Regions from separate parts of the Cellvibrio japonicus Ueda107 genome, predicted to be linked through region 2. Evidence: predicted binding sites of a transcription regulator. Region 2 holds the regulator's gene; each other region holds the start of a gene.

Region 1 (4,235 bases), 1.6 Mb from region 2:
CCCAGGGTTTTGTTGCCGCCCAGGCGCGGCGGTTTCACCCTGGCTTTCCAATCCTCGCGCCGGTTGGCGTGAAACACAAATTCCACCCACAGGTGGCTGGTGCCTTCCAGCCCTGCCAGCGCATCCGGGTCATCGTAGGGCGGTAGCAATTCTATTTCCCCTCGGGCCAGTGGCGCCAGGCCGGGTTGGCGCGGTATGCCGAACTTTTCCTTGAAACAGGAATGGACAATACCTATGGCGGGGAAGGTGAAATTCATACGCAGTGGGTTGGGAACTGGATGCTGGAGGCACGCAAGGCTATCAGTTTGGCCCGGCTTTACCTAGCTTGACGGCGCAATTACCTGGCGATGAAGGAAATTCCTGTTAAGATGCCCGATTTGTAAACGGTTACATTCATAACAATATCCAGGAGACACCCATGTCCACATCCTCCATTTCCCTGTCGTTGATGGCCGCCCTGATGCTCAGTGCTGGCCTGTTGTTGGGGTGTAGCGAGAAGCCTGCAGAATCTGCGGCTGCGGTAGCTGATTCCGCCACAACCACCGCTCCCCAGTCGGGTAAACCGGAGACGGCGCTACCTGCCCTGATTGATACCCAGGCAACCGCCGAAACCCGGGCGCTCTATCGCAACCTCGCCAAACTGCGCTACAAGCACCTGTTGTTTGGGCACGAGGACAGCCTGGCCTATGGCGTCCATTGGGAGGGTGATATGGATCGCTCGGATGTGCGCGACGTGACGGGCGCCAACCCGGCGGTGTATGGCTGGGAGCTCGGCGGCCTGGAATTGGGACACACCGCCAATCTGGATGCGGTTAACTTTGAAAAGATGCAGCACTGGATCAAGGCTGGCTACAGCCGTGGCGGTGTCATCACCATCAGCTGGCATGTATTCAACCCTGTGTCGGGCGGCAATTCCTGGGACAAAACCCCGGCAGTGCACGAGCTGATTCCCGGTGGTGCCCGGCATGCAACCCTCAAAGCCTACCTGGATACCTTTGTTGCCTTCAATGAGGGCTTGGCCGATGTAGATGCGCAGGGGAACAAGCACTACCCACCGATTATTTTCCGCCCCTGGCACGAGCATAACGGCGACTGGTTCTGGTGGGGCAAGGGCCACGCCAGCGAGCAGGATTACATTGCCCTCTGGCGTTTTACCGTGCACTACCTGCGCGATGAGAAAAAACTGCGCAACCTGATTTACGCCTATTCGCCTGATCGCAGCCGTATCGATATGGCCAATTTCGAGGCCGGTTATCTGTACGGCTATCCCGGTGATGCCTATGTCGACATTATTGGCCTGGATAATTACTGGGATGTGGGGCACGAAGCCAATACCGCCAGTGCCGATGAGCAGAAGGCGGCGCTGACCGCCAGCCTCAAGCAGTTGGTACAGATCGCACGCAGCAAAGGCAAAATCGCCGCCCTGACCGAGACGGGCAATAATCGCCTGACCATCGATAACTTCTGGACCGAGCGTTTGCTGGGGCCGATTAGCGCTGACGCCGATGCCAGCGAGATCGCCTATGTCATGGTGTGGCGCAATGCCAACCTGGCGCGCGAAAAAAGCGAGCAGTTCTTCGCGCCCTTCCCTGGCCAGGCCACTGCCGATGACTTCAAGCGTTTTTACCAAAGTGAGGTTGTCTTGTTTGAGGATGAGCTGCCGCCCTTGTATCGCTAACGGCAATACCCGCCTGTTGGCCCTGCCTGAAGGCCATCCGAAGATGGCTCTCAGGCAATAAGGGCGTTAGCAATTGCCCCGTGATTAATACGGAATAGTTATTAGCTGTAAAAATGTCATCGCTGTCATCTTATAAGTGTCGGCAAAATTGACAGATTTATGTGATATGTATCGCATGTCTTTTGGTGAATGGTTGATACCAAACGAAAATTTATAACAGGTATATTTTTTGCTTTCATGGGGCCGACAACACGACGCTAATCCATTAAGGACATCACCATGGGTTTTTATAAAAATGCTTTGATCTCGGCAGGCTTGCTCTCCTGCTCCCTTTGGGCTTCAGCCGGGCCACTCACAGACTACAGCCTGATCGTTTTTGAGGATCTCTCCCCCTCTGGCTCACTCCATGTACACGGTCGCACGTTTATTGGCGGTGACCTCAATGGCTCCAGCCCGGAATTTGCCAATGCCCTGGACAAGTCGCTGACCCTGGACACCGTAGAGGTTGCCGGTGACCTGAATGCGTCCGGTTGGCTCAAGGTGAATGCCGGTGCCCTGGCCTACGGCGGTGCCAATAACCTCAGTGGGGTTAACTGTAACGGCAATGCGTATGGTGGCAGTGCATCCTGCCTGCACCAGGTCTCCGGCCTGGATGACAAGGCGGCATCGCTCTACGACACCCTGAAAGGCGAGTCCATTTACTACGCCGGCCTGGCTGCTACCGGTAATGTGGGTGGCGGTTTGTTCTCCTACGCCGGTGTCGATGACCTGGCGGTCTTCGAGATCAGCGGTGCCGACCTGTTTAACAGCAACTGGGCTTTGGATTTGGGCGCTGCCAGCTATGGGATTATCAACGTATCCGGTGTAAACCTGTCCAACAGCGGTGCTACCAACCTCAACAGTGGCTTTGGCAACTACACCAATATCCTGTGGAATTTCTACGAGGCGGATACCCTGAATGTGGGTAACCAATGGAAGGGGTCGGTGCTGGCAGTGGATGCAGTAGTCAGTACCTGGAATGATTTCGAGGGTTCCCTGGCGGCCAAATCCTATGTGGGCTATGGCCAGGTGCATAACTTCCCCTGGGGTTACACACCGCCAGAAATAGAACTGCCGGAGCCTTCTGTACTGCTGCTGTTGCTGTCCGGTTTGGGCTTGCTCGGCTGGCGCCGCGCCAGGTCAGCCTGAGCGTTTCGCCAATAAAAAACGGGGCCAGATAATGGCCCCGTTTTTTTATCAGCGCTTACTGCGGCCTGATAACCTTCACACCCTCTTTAGTGCCCAGCAGTAATACGTCAGCGGGCTTGATGGCAAACAGGCCATTGGCAACCACACCGGTGATCTGGTTGATTTTGGTTTCCAGCTCGACCGGGTTCAGTATCTGCAGATTGTGCACGTCCAGGATCACATTGCCATTGTCGGTGATAACCCCTTCGCGGTACACCGGGGCGCCGCCCAGCTTGACCAGTTCGCGCGCGACAAAGGAGCGCGCCATGGGAATCACTTCGACGGGCAGGGGAAATCTGCCCAGGATATCCACCCATTTGCTCTCATCGGCGATACAGACAAACTCGCGCGCTACGGCGCAGACGATCTTTTCGCGCGTCAGCGCTGCACCGCCGCCCTTGATCAGGTGCAGGTTGGGGTTGCTCTCGTCGGCACCGTCCACGTACACCAGCAGTTCACTCACGGCGTTGCAGTCCAGCACCTCGATCCCGAGTGTCTGCAAGCGCTGGGCAGAGGCATCGGAGCTGGCTACGGCGGCGGCGAAGTCGTACTTAAGCTCACCCAGCATATCGATAAAAAAATTGGCGGTAGAGCCTGTACCTATACCAAGTACGGCATCGGGGGTCAGCTTGGGTTTGATGTATTCAATCGCGGCGCGCGCCACGGCGTGTTTGAGTTGATCTTGTGGGCTCATGGTTGTCTCTGTTGTGCCGATAAAACTTGCACCATTATACGGATTTTCGTCGTGCCAGCCTCCGCCAAATTGGGTACACTGCGGACTCTTTTTATCCCTCTGCCGTGATTGCCATACCCGACCTCCTATGCCTGAGACCTACATAAAACGCATCCTCAATGCCCGCATCTACGACCTGGCTATCGAAACCCCACTGGACGAAGCGCGCCTGTTATCCCAGCGCACAGGCAACACTGTGTTGCTCAAGCGTGAGGATTTGCAGCCGGTGTTTTCCTTCAAGCTGCGCGGTGCCTATAACAAATTGCAGCAACTGAGCGAAGAAGAGCGCAGTCGCGGTGTGATTTGCGCCTCTGCCGGTAACCATGCCCAGGGGGTTGCCCTGGGCTCCCAGCATTTGGGGATCAAGGCAACGATTGTGATGCCGCGCACGACACCGGCTATCAAGGTGGATGCGGTCAAGGCGCGCGGTGCCAAGGTGGTATTGCACGGCGACAGTTATGACGAAGCCTCGGCCCATGCCAAAAAGCTGGTAGAGGAAAAGGGGCTGACCTACATACACCCGTTCGATGATCCGGATGTGATCGCCGGCCAGGGCACCACGGCCATGGAGGCATTGCGCCAGTACCCGGGCCATAT
Region 2 (4,235 bases):
CTATATTCCGCCCAAAACCGAAGCCAAGCACTGACCCCATGCCCAGATTGCACGCCCAGAACCTTGCCAAGAGCTATAAAAAACGCACTGTCGTTGTCGATGTGTCCATGACCGTCGATAGCGGTACCATTGTCGGTTTACTCGGCCCTAACGGTGCGGGTAAAACAACCTGTTTTTACATGATTGCGGGTCTGGTACCGGCAGATAAAGGACGCGTACTGATTGACGATCTGGATATCACTCCTTTGCCGATTCACGGGCGCGCACGTGCCGGCATTGGCTACCTGCCACAAGAGGCATCGATTTTTCGCAAGCTGTCTGTCGCCGATAACATCATGGCTATCCTTGAAACCCGCAAGGATCTCGACCGCAAGCAGCGTCTGGAAAAACTCGAATCCCTCTTGGGTGAATTCCATATCACCCACATTCGCAACAGCCTGGGTATGTCCCTATCCGGAGGCGAGCGTCGCCGCGTGGAAATCGCCCGCGCCCTGGCGACCGACCCACAATTCATCTTGCTGGATGAACCCTTTGCCGGTGTAGACCCGATCTCCGTAAGCGACATTAAGGAAATTGTTCGCCACCTCAAGGATCGCGGAATTGGCGTATTAATTACTGACCATAATGTGCGTGAAACCCTGGATATCTGTGAAACTGCTTATATCGTGAGTGAAGGTCACATTATTGCCTCCGGCCAGCCGGAGACAGTGCTTGCACACCCCAGGGTACGAGAGGTTTATCTGGGTGAGCATTTCCGTATCTAACCACCACCCAGGGTGCTACAACCGGAAACATAGCGATTTCTGCGACCGCAACAACTTGACAATTCTTAATTTTTAATCATTAGGCACAAAGATTGCTAAGGCTTATTGATTGGGAATCAAAGCCTGTCTAAACTCCACTAAAAGAAGGTTGGCGTTTTATCTATCCATACCTGCGTACATCCGGTGTCTACCCAGGACACCACCCCGGTTTCACCCTGAACAGGTTTTGTTGCCCCCATAATGAAGCAATCACTCCAATTAAAGCTCGGTCAGCAACTCACCATGACCCCGCAGTTGCAACAGGCCATTCGCCTATTGCAGCTTTCCACGCTGGACTTGCAACAGGAAATCCAGGAAGCACTGGACTCCAACCCCATGCTGGAATTGGAGGAAAACTACGAGGGTGGCAATGAAACCAACTACGACACTGGCGAACCGGATACCAGTGATTACGAGCGAACCCTTGAGGTCGCCGCAGATCCAGCAGCAAACACCACAGACCAGCTGAGCGACAATTACACTTCCAGTACCAGCACTGACAGTTATTCCAGCAGCGAATCAAATGATTACGCCAGTAGCAATGGAGAAGGCTTTGAAGCCGCGGCAGAATCGGACTTTGACGCCGACAGTTTTGGCGATAGCGCCGGGGACTGGTCAGACTCCATCCCTGCTGATTTACCGGTAGATACCAGTTGGGACGATGTTTACCAGGCCTCCTCCAGCAGCAGCTCCAGTAACTACGATAACGAAGACAACGATTTTGAGAGCCGTCGCGCCACAACCGATTCGATTTATGACCACCTCACCTGGCAACTGAACCTGACCCCCATGTCTGACCGCGATCGCCTGGTTGCCATGGCAATTATCGACGCAGTAGAGCCCAGTGGTATGCTCTCTATCAGCATCCACGAGATCTATGATGGACTGGCAGCAGAGCTTGAAGAGCTTGAAGAAGATGAAGTGGTCGCCGTACAACACCGTCTGCAGCAATTTGATCCCTGCGGTGTATGCAGCCAAAACCTGTCCGAATGCCTGTTGGTACAACTCCAGCAATTTGATCCACAAACCCCTTTTCTGGAGCCCGCCAAACTGATTGTTAAGCAATACCTGCCACTCCTGGGTAGCCGCGATTATCGCCAATTGATGCGTCGCACCAAGCTCAAGGAGGCAGAACTCAGCCAGGCGGTAACACTTATCCAGGGGCTCAACCCGCGTCCGGGTGACATTATTGCCAGCGGCGATACTGAATATGTAGTGCCTGATGTCTTTGTGGAAAAACGTGACAGTCGCTGGATTGTGGAGCTCAATCCCGACATAGCGCCACGTTTGCGCATCAATTCAGACTACGCCTCTATGGTGCGTCGCGCTGACTCCAGCAGCGACAACACCTTCCTCAAGGATAATTTGCAGGAAGCCCGCTGGTTTCTCAAAAGCTTACAGAGCCGCAACGAAACCCTGCTCAAGGTAGCCAGCTGTATTGTGGAAAAACAGCGCGGCTTTCTCGAGTATGGCCCCGAAGCCATGAAACCCCTGGTATTGCACGATATTGCAGAAATTGTCGGCATGCACGAATCGACTATTTCACGGGTAACTACGCAAAAATACATGCATACCCCCCAGGGGATTTTTGAACTCAAGTACTTTTTTTCGAGTCATGTCAGTACAGACAGTGGCGGCGAGTGTTCATCGACAGCCATACGCGCCATCATCAAAAAGCTGGTGAGCGCAGAGAATCCGAAAAAACCCCTGAGCGACAGCAAGATTACCGAATTGCTGGCAGAACAGGGTATCCAGGTTGCCAGGCGCACTATCGCCAAGTACCGTGAATCGCTCAATATTCCGCCATCCAATGAACGCAAAAGCCTGTAAATCCAGGCCCAATACCCAGGACAGATGGCGAACGCCGGGACGCACCAACAGGTTGTTATCAGTTGCAACTGCTGAATCAACTGTCATTTTTTACCAGTCCGCGTGAAACGAGAGGATGTACTTATGCAAATAACTATCAGTGGCCACCATCTGGAAGTTACTGAATCGCTCAGGGATTACGTCAATAACAAATTGGAAAGACTCAGTCATCACCATGATCGTATAACCAATACCCATGTCATCCTCTCGGTGGATAAACTGATTCAAAAGGCAGAAGCCACAGTTCATGTCAGCGGCAAAGACTTGTTTGCTGATGCGACCCATGAAGACTTATACGCAGCTATTGATGCACTGGCTGACAAACTGGATCGGCAGTTGATCAAGCATAAAGAAAAGTTGCGCAGCCACCGTTAAGCCACACCAACCCAATCAGCCTCGGAGCACCTGAGCCGGGGCTTAACGACAAGAGAAGATACGACGACAGTAACCCTATGGAAATTCAAGCGTTAATCAGCCCCAAACGCACGCTTTGCCGCGTTGAGGGGGGCAGCAAGAAACGAGCCCTGGAACTGTTGGCCAACACCATCGCCCAGGATGTCACCCATATTGATGCGGAAGACTTATTTCGCCGCCTTATCGCACGTGAGCGCCTGGGCTCAACCGGCATAGGTTATGGCATTGCCATTCCCCACTGCCGGGTGGAAAACTGTCAGGGAACCGTTGGTGCCCTGATCACGTTGACCGAGCCAGTCGACTTTGACGCAATAGATTCACAGCCCGTCGATATCCTGTTTGCCATGCTGGTGCCCGAAGAGGCCCATGACGAACATTTGCAGACCCTGTCATCCCTGGTTAATGCGCTCAACAAAGCGGAATACCGCGATAAATTGCGCGCAGCCGCCAGCGACCAGGATCTGTATGAAGCCGCAATCAGCTAAGCGAGTCCAACATGCACCTAGTGATTGTCAGCGGTCTATCCGGATCGGGAAAAACGACAGCGCTCCATGTCCTTGAGGATGTGGGGTTCAACTGCATCGATAACCTGCCTGTTAGCCTGCTACCCGCACTGGTTGCACAGATTGAAATCCACAAGGATCAGGCGCAAAAGTTTGCCATAGGCATTGATGTGCGTAATGCCTGGCAGGATTTGAGTCTCTTTCCCAAGATGGTATCCACCTTGAAAGAGGCCCATCTGCCCTTTCACACAATCTACCTGGACTCCCATCCTTCCGTTCTCATCCAGCGCTTTAGTGAAACCCGTCGTAAACACCCGTTAAGCGACAAGAGCACCAGCCTTGAAGAAGCTATAGCGCTGGAGCAAAACCTGCTCGAACCCATCCGCGATGCGGCCGACCAAACAATTGATACCAGCCACCTCAACCTGCATGAATTGCGCGATCTGGTTAAGGATCGGGTGGTGGGGCGAACCGAAGCCACCATGGCAATCCTGTTTGAATCCTTTGGGTTTAAACACGGCACCCCGGTTAATGCCGACCTGGTCTTCGATGCCCGCTGCCTGCCCAATCCCCATTGGAAGCCACACCTCCGCCCCCAGACCGGGTTGGATGCTGACGTTGTTGAGTTTCTCGAAGAGCAGGTCAC
Region 3 (4,235 bases), 1.8 Mb from region 2:
TTCGGATTGGAAAATACCGTACTTGTTATCTTTCGGGCGTTTGCCCAGGACCGTCGGCGTGGAGGTCCAGGGATATTTGATCGAGGACGCCAGGGTGGCGTAAGTCAAGCGCATACCATCATGGTACTGGTGATACTCCGAAGTGGTTAATACCCGCAGGCCCTGGGCATTACCTTCAAAGACGCGAATATCGTCCTGCTCTGAGGGTGAAAGGTCGCGCAGGAAGGCAGCGCCCTCTTTTTGGAACCAGTTGCGAATCGCATCTTCACCGGTATGGCCAAACGGTGGATTGCCGATGTCATGGGCCAGGCAGGTCGCCTGCACAATATCGCCGATGTCTGTCGGCCAGATAAACGCGGGTAAATCCCCCTTGTCTTTCAGCGCCTGCCCAACCCGAATCCCCAGGGTACGCCCGACACAGGCAACCTCCAGGCTGTGGGTCATGCGATTGTGGATATGGTCATTCGTGGCCAGCGGGTGCACCTGGGTCTTGCGCGCCAGGCGGCGAAAGGCACCGGAGAACACAATTTTGTCGTGATCCGAGTGAAACGGCGAGCGCCCCTCTTCATGCTTGGCCACCCGATTGCCCAGGCGGTCAGCACAGAGAAGTTGGTTCCAGTTCATAGCCATGACTAAATTCCTTTGGATCAGCTGGCAGTCCAGCTATTTTGAATATCGTTTTTACTGCGCAGGCGGTAAACCCACTCTTTTCCATCCTTACGTTTCTCAAACAGTTCCAAGTCGACCAGGCCGTTGAGCACCGAGGCAGCCGTATTATAAGAGCACCCCAAACGCTCCTCGACATACCTGGCCGTAAAGATACTATTGCTATTACCTTTAGCCACCTGAAAGACAATTTTTTGCTTTTCAGTCAGTTTTGCATAAATACCTGCGTTAAACAGCCATTTATTAAATCGTTCAATATCCTCAATGGTTCTCTGGCAATGACCCTTGAATGCGGCTATCGCTCTCATGATCACAGAACATTGATAATCAACAAAATACGTTAAATCCATCTCATCGGTTTCAGTATAGAGATAAGATTTTCCATATTGGGTAGCCGCTTCCTTAAGAAGGTTGCTAATGGATATATAACGGAATGCCCCATAATCTTTTTTAAACAAAAACCAATAAAACAACGCGCGCGCAACCCTGCCATTGCCATCGTTAAATGGGTGCTCATAACCTATAGCAAAATGTATCGATATTGCTTTGATCAAGGGATGAATATAGTTTTGGCTTTCTATTTCATCGTGATCCGTATTTACCCAATGACATAACCTATTCAACCTATCCTCAAGTCCCGTCCATATGGGTGGCTGGTGTACAATATTGCCATCGCTATCCTCAACAACAACATTATCAGCAGAGCGAAAAATACCAGGCCGGTATTTTTCGTCATCTATCCCTGCCACGCCAATAGCGTGTAACTCCCGGATAAGCTCAGTTGTTAAAGGCAATGATCTTTTATCCCACACATACCGCATCATTCTAAAATTACCAAGAATCATGCGTTCGTCCATAGTGCGTGGCTCACGCCTTCTTTTTATCATTTCCCTGGCAACAAGGGTCGTCGTGGCAGCACCTTCCAATTGACTGCTGCTGATTGCTTCATCCTCTATCAAATCCTCAAGCATATAGGAGAAGTTTTGCTCTTCCCCTATTTTCCTGTTGGCCCACGCTAACGCGGCAGTTGTAGTCGCTTGATCAACGAGTGTCTTTGTTTTTTGAATAGCCGGAATGTCATTGTAATAACAGAACCTTGCAGGCTCTCCCAGCCCCAAAATCCATTGACGCGTCCGGGATCTCGCTTCTTTTGTTAAGGCCCAGGCGATATCCACTGCCAACCCCTTAGGTATCCGATGGCGAAACTCATCAAATGGCAGATAACGCCCTTTGCTATCGACAACCGTATAGAAATCCAAATATTCCAATCGCCGCTCGGGTTGATACTCACTAATCCATGCCCAGGCACTTTTAGGTAATTGGTCACTTGAAGGCGGTCGCTTAATCATACTTCATCTCAAAAACATGAAATTTTGAAACATCATAGAGCATCACCTTATATATCTCAATATTTCAAATAATTGAGATATGAAAACAACTATCCTCCGCACCATCCTGACTCCCATACCAACCTCATACGCACAAATTCAGCGCATAAAAACTGGAAGATTTTTGCGGCAAAAAATGCGTCACCCTATTTTTCTACATCATTTAACCCATTGAATATCAAGCATTTTGTGCATATCCCCCAGCCTCTTTCGGAGAGCCAATTGCAATTGGCACAGTTTCTGCTGAATACAAACTTGTATCCAAGATTGTATTTCGAGTGCAGGAATAACCATGAATCTGACCCACGGCTGGACAATTACTGAATGGCTTGAAGCCTATCGCAGCCAATCCATCGAACCCCGCGCCGCACTGCAGGCATTGCGCGCCCAGATTACCCCCGCTGACCCCACCTGGATTTATGTGCTGTCTGCCAGCGAGCTGAATCAGCAACTGGATGCGTTAAGCCAGCTGGGCGATGCCAACGCCCTGCCCCTCTATGGCGTGCCTTTCGCCGTTAAAGACAATATTGATGTCGCCGGTATTCCGACTACAGCGGCTTGCCCGGCCTTTACTTACATTCCCTCTGCAGACGCAACCAGCGTAGCGCGCCTGAAGGCCGCAGGGGCCATCGTCCTGGGCAAGACCAACCTCGACCAGTTTGCTACTGGCCTTGTGGGCACGCGCTCGCCTTACGGCGCTGTGCCCAATTCTTTTAAGGCAGAGTATGTCTCCGGCGGTTCCAGTTCCGGTTCCGCTACCAGTGTCGCCCAAGGGCTGGTGCCCTTTAGCCTGGGTACGGACACCGCCGGCTCCGGCCGTGTTCCCGCCGGCTTTAATAATGTAGTGGGCCTTAAACCGACTAAGGGCCGCTTCAGTACCCAGGGCGTTGTCCCCGCCTGCCGCAGCCTGGATTGCGTATCGATATTTGCGCTGACAGTGGATGATGCAAACCTGGTAGCACAGTTGCTGCAGGGCTTTGACCAGGCCGATGGCTACTCGCGCCAGCAACCGGAACCCGCTCACTACTTCCCTGCAACACCACGTGTTGCCATTCCTGCCAAGCCGGATTGGTATGGCGACAGTGCCGCCGAAGCAGCCTGGCAAACCACCCTGCAAAAATTACAGGCTTTCGGTGTTGAACTGGTAGAACTGGACTTCACACCCATGTTCACCCTCGCCCAACTGCTCTACGGTGGCCCCTGGGTGGCCGAGCGCCACGCGGCGGTCGCGGAATTTATGCGCGACCATGCTGCCGATATGAATCCCGTCGTGCGCGGCATTATCGAAAACGCGGCGAACTTTTCCGCTACCGATACGTATCGCGCGGAATATCGCCGCGCCGACTTCGCGCGCGTTATCCAAACCCTGATGCAGGATATCGATGCACTGCTGGTGCCTACTGCGCCGCGCCATCCCACCATCGCCCAGGTAGAAACTGACCCGGTCGGAGTTAACAGCCAACTGGGTACCTACACCAATTTCGTCAACCTGGCCGATTGTTCGGCCCTGGCAGTACCTGCGGGTATGCGCAGCGATGGACTGCCCTTTGGTATCACCCTGATCGCTCCCGCCTGGCAGGACGATGCGCTGGTGGACTTTGGCCGCCGCTGGCACGCCAGCCTGAACCTGCCCCTGGGTGCTACCGATCGCAAAGCGCCGGCAATTAACCCGCGCAACCATACACCTGCCGGCTATGTGCGCCTGGCAGTTGTCGGTGCCCACCTCACCGGTATGCCGCTCAATGTACAACTGCAAGAGCGCAAGGCGCTGTTTGTGGAAAGTACATTTACTGCCAGCCATTACCGTTTATTTGCACTCCCCAATACCACCCCACCCAAGCCCGGATTAATTCGCACAAGCGGTGCCGACCAAGCCGTTAAAGGAGCCGAAATTATTGTGGAGCTATGGGATGTGCCCCTGCAGCACTTCGGCAGTTTTGTCGCACTCATTCCCGCCCCGTTGGGGATAGGCACACTCACCCTGAAAGACGGGCGCGAGGTAAAGGGATTTATTTGTGAAGGCGCAGCAATAGAAGGCGCAACAGAAATTACCCGCCTGGGTGGATGGCGAGCCTATATCGCCTCCTTAAAAAAATAGCGATACACCAGTGCTACTCAAAAACAAGTTCGTTTTTTAGATATTGATTCGCCTTATCACGCATCACGACAGATACAGCATGC

Evidence for each region. Region 2 encodes sigma-54, which starts transcription at its own class of promoters, with help from an activator protein. Its sites were predicted from a motif close to TGGCACANNNNTTGCNNT; they were not measured.
Region 1: a site for sigma-54 is predicted at 1,897-1,914, ahead of CJA_RS01160 (choice-of-anchor A family protein). Genes of this name have one in related genera too.
Region 3: a site for sigma-54 is predicted at 2,284-2,301, ahead of atzF (allophanate hydrolase). Genes of this name have one in related genera too.

Annotation. Positions count from the first base shown of each region.
Region 1 is NC_010995.1:302,565-306,799, forward strand. Features, by position in the region: gene tsaA (tRNA (N6-threonylcarbamoyladenosine(37)-N6)-methyltransferase TrmO) at 1-257, opposite strand, end outside; gene CJA_RS01155 (glycoside hydrolase family 26 protein) at 419-1,678, shown strand; gene CJA_RS01160 (choice-of-anchor A family protein) at 1,958-2,866, shown strand; gene rpiA (ribose-5-phosphate isomerase RpiA) at 2,922-3,599, opposite strand; gene ilvA (threonine ammonia-lyase, biosynthetic) at 3,727-4,235, shown strand, end outside.
Region 2 is NC_010995.1:3,289,952-3,294,186, forward strand. Features, by position in the region: gene lptA (lipopolysaccharide transport periplasmic protein LptA) at 1-34, shown strand, start outside; gene lptB (LPS export ABC transporter ATP-binding protein) at 39-764, shown strand; gene CJA_RS13545 (RNA polymerase factor sigma-54) at 1,005-2,633, shown strand; gene hpf (ribosome hibernation-promoting factor, HPF/YfiA family) at 2,757-3,047, shown strand; gene ptsN (PTS IIA-like nitrogen regulatory protein PtsN) at 3,125-3,571, shown strand; gene rapZ (RNase adapter RapZ) at 3,583-4,235, shown strand, end outside.
Region 3 is NC_010995.1:1,454,778-1,459,012, reverse strand. Features, by position in the region: gene CJA_RS06110 (deoxyguanosinetriphosphate triphosphohydrolase) at 1-630, opposite strand, end outside; gene CJA_RS06105 (Fic family protein) at 648-2,015, opposite strand; gene atzF (allophanate hydrolase) at 2,347-4,152, shown strand.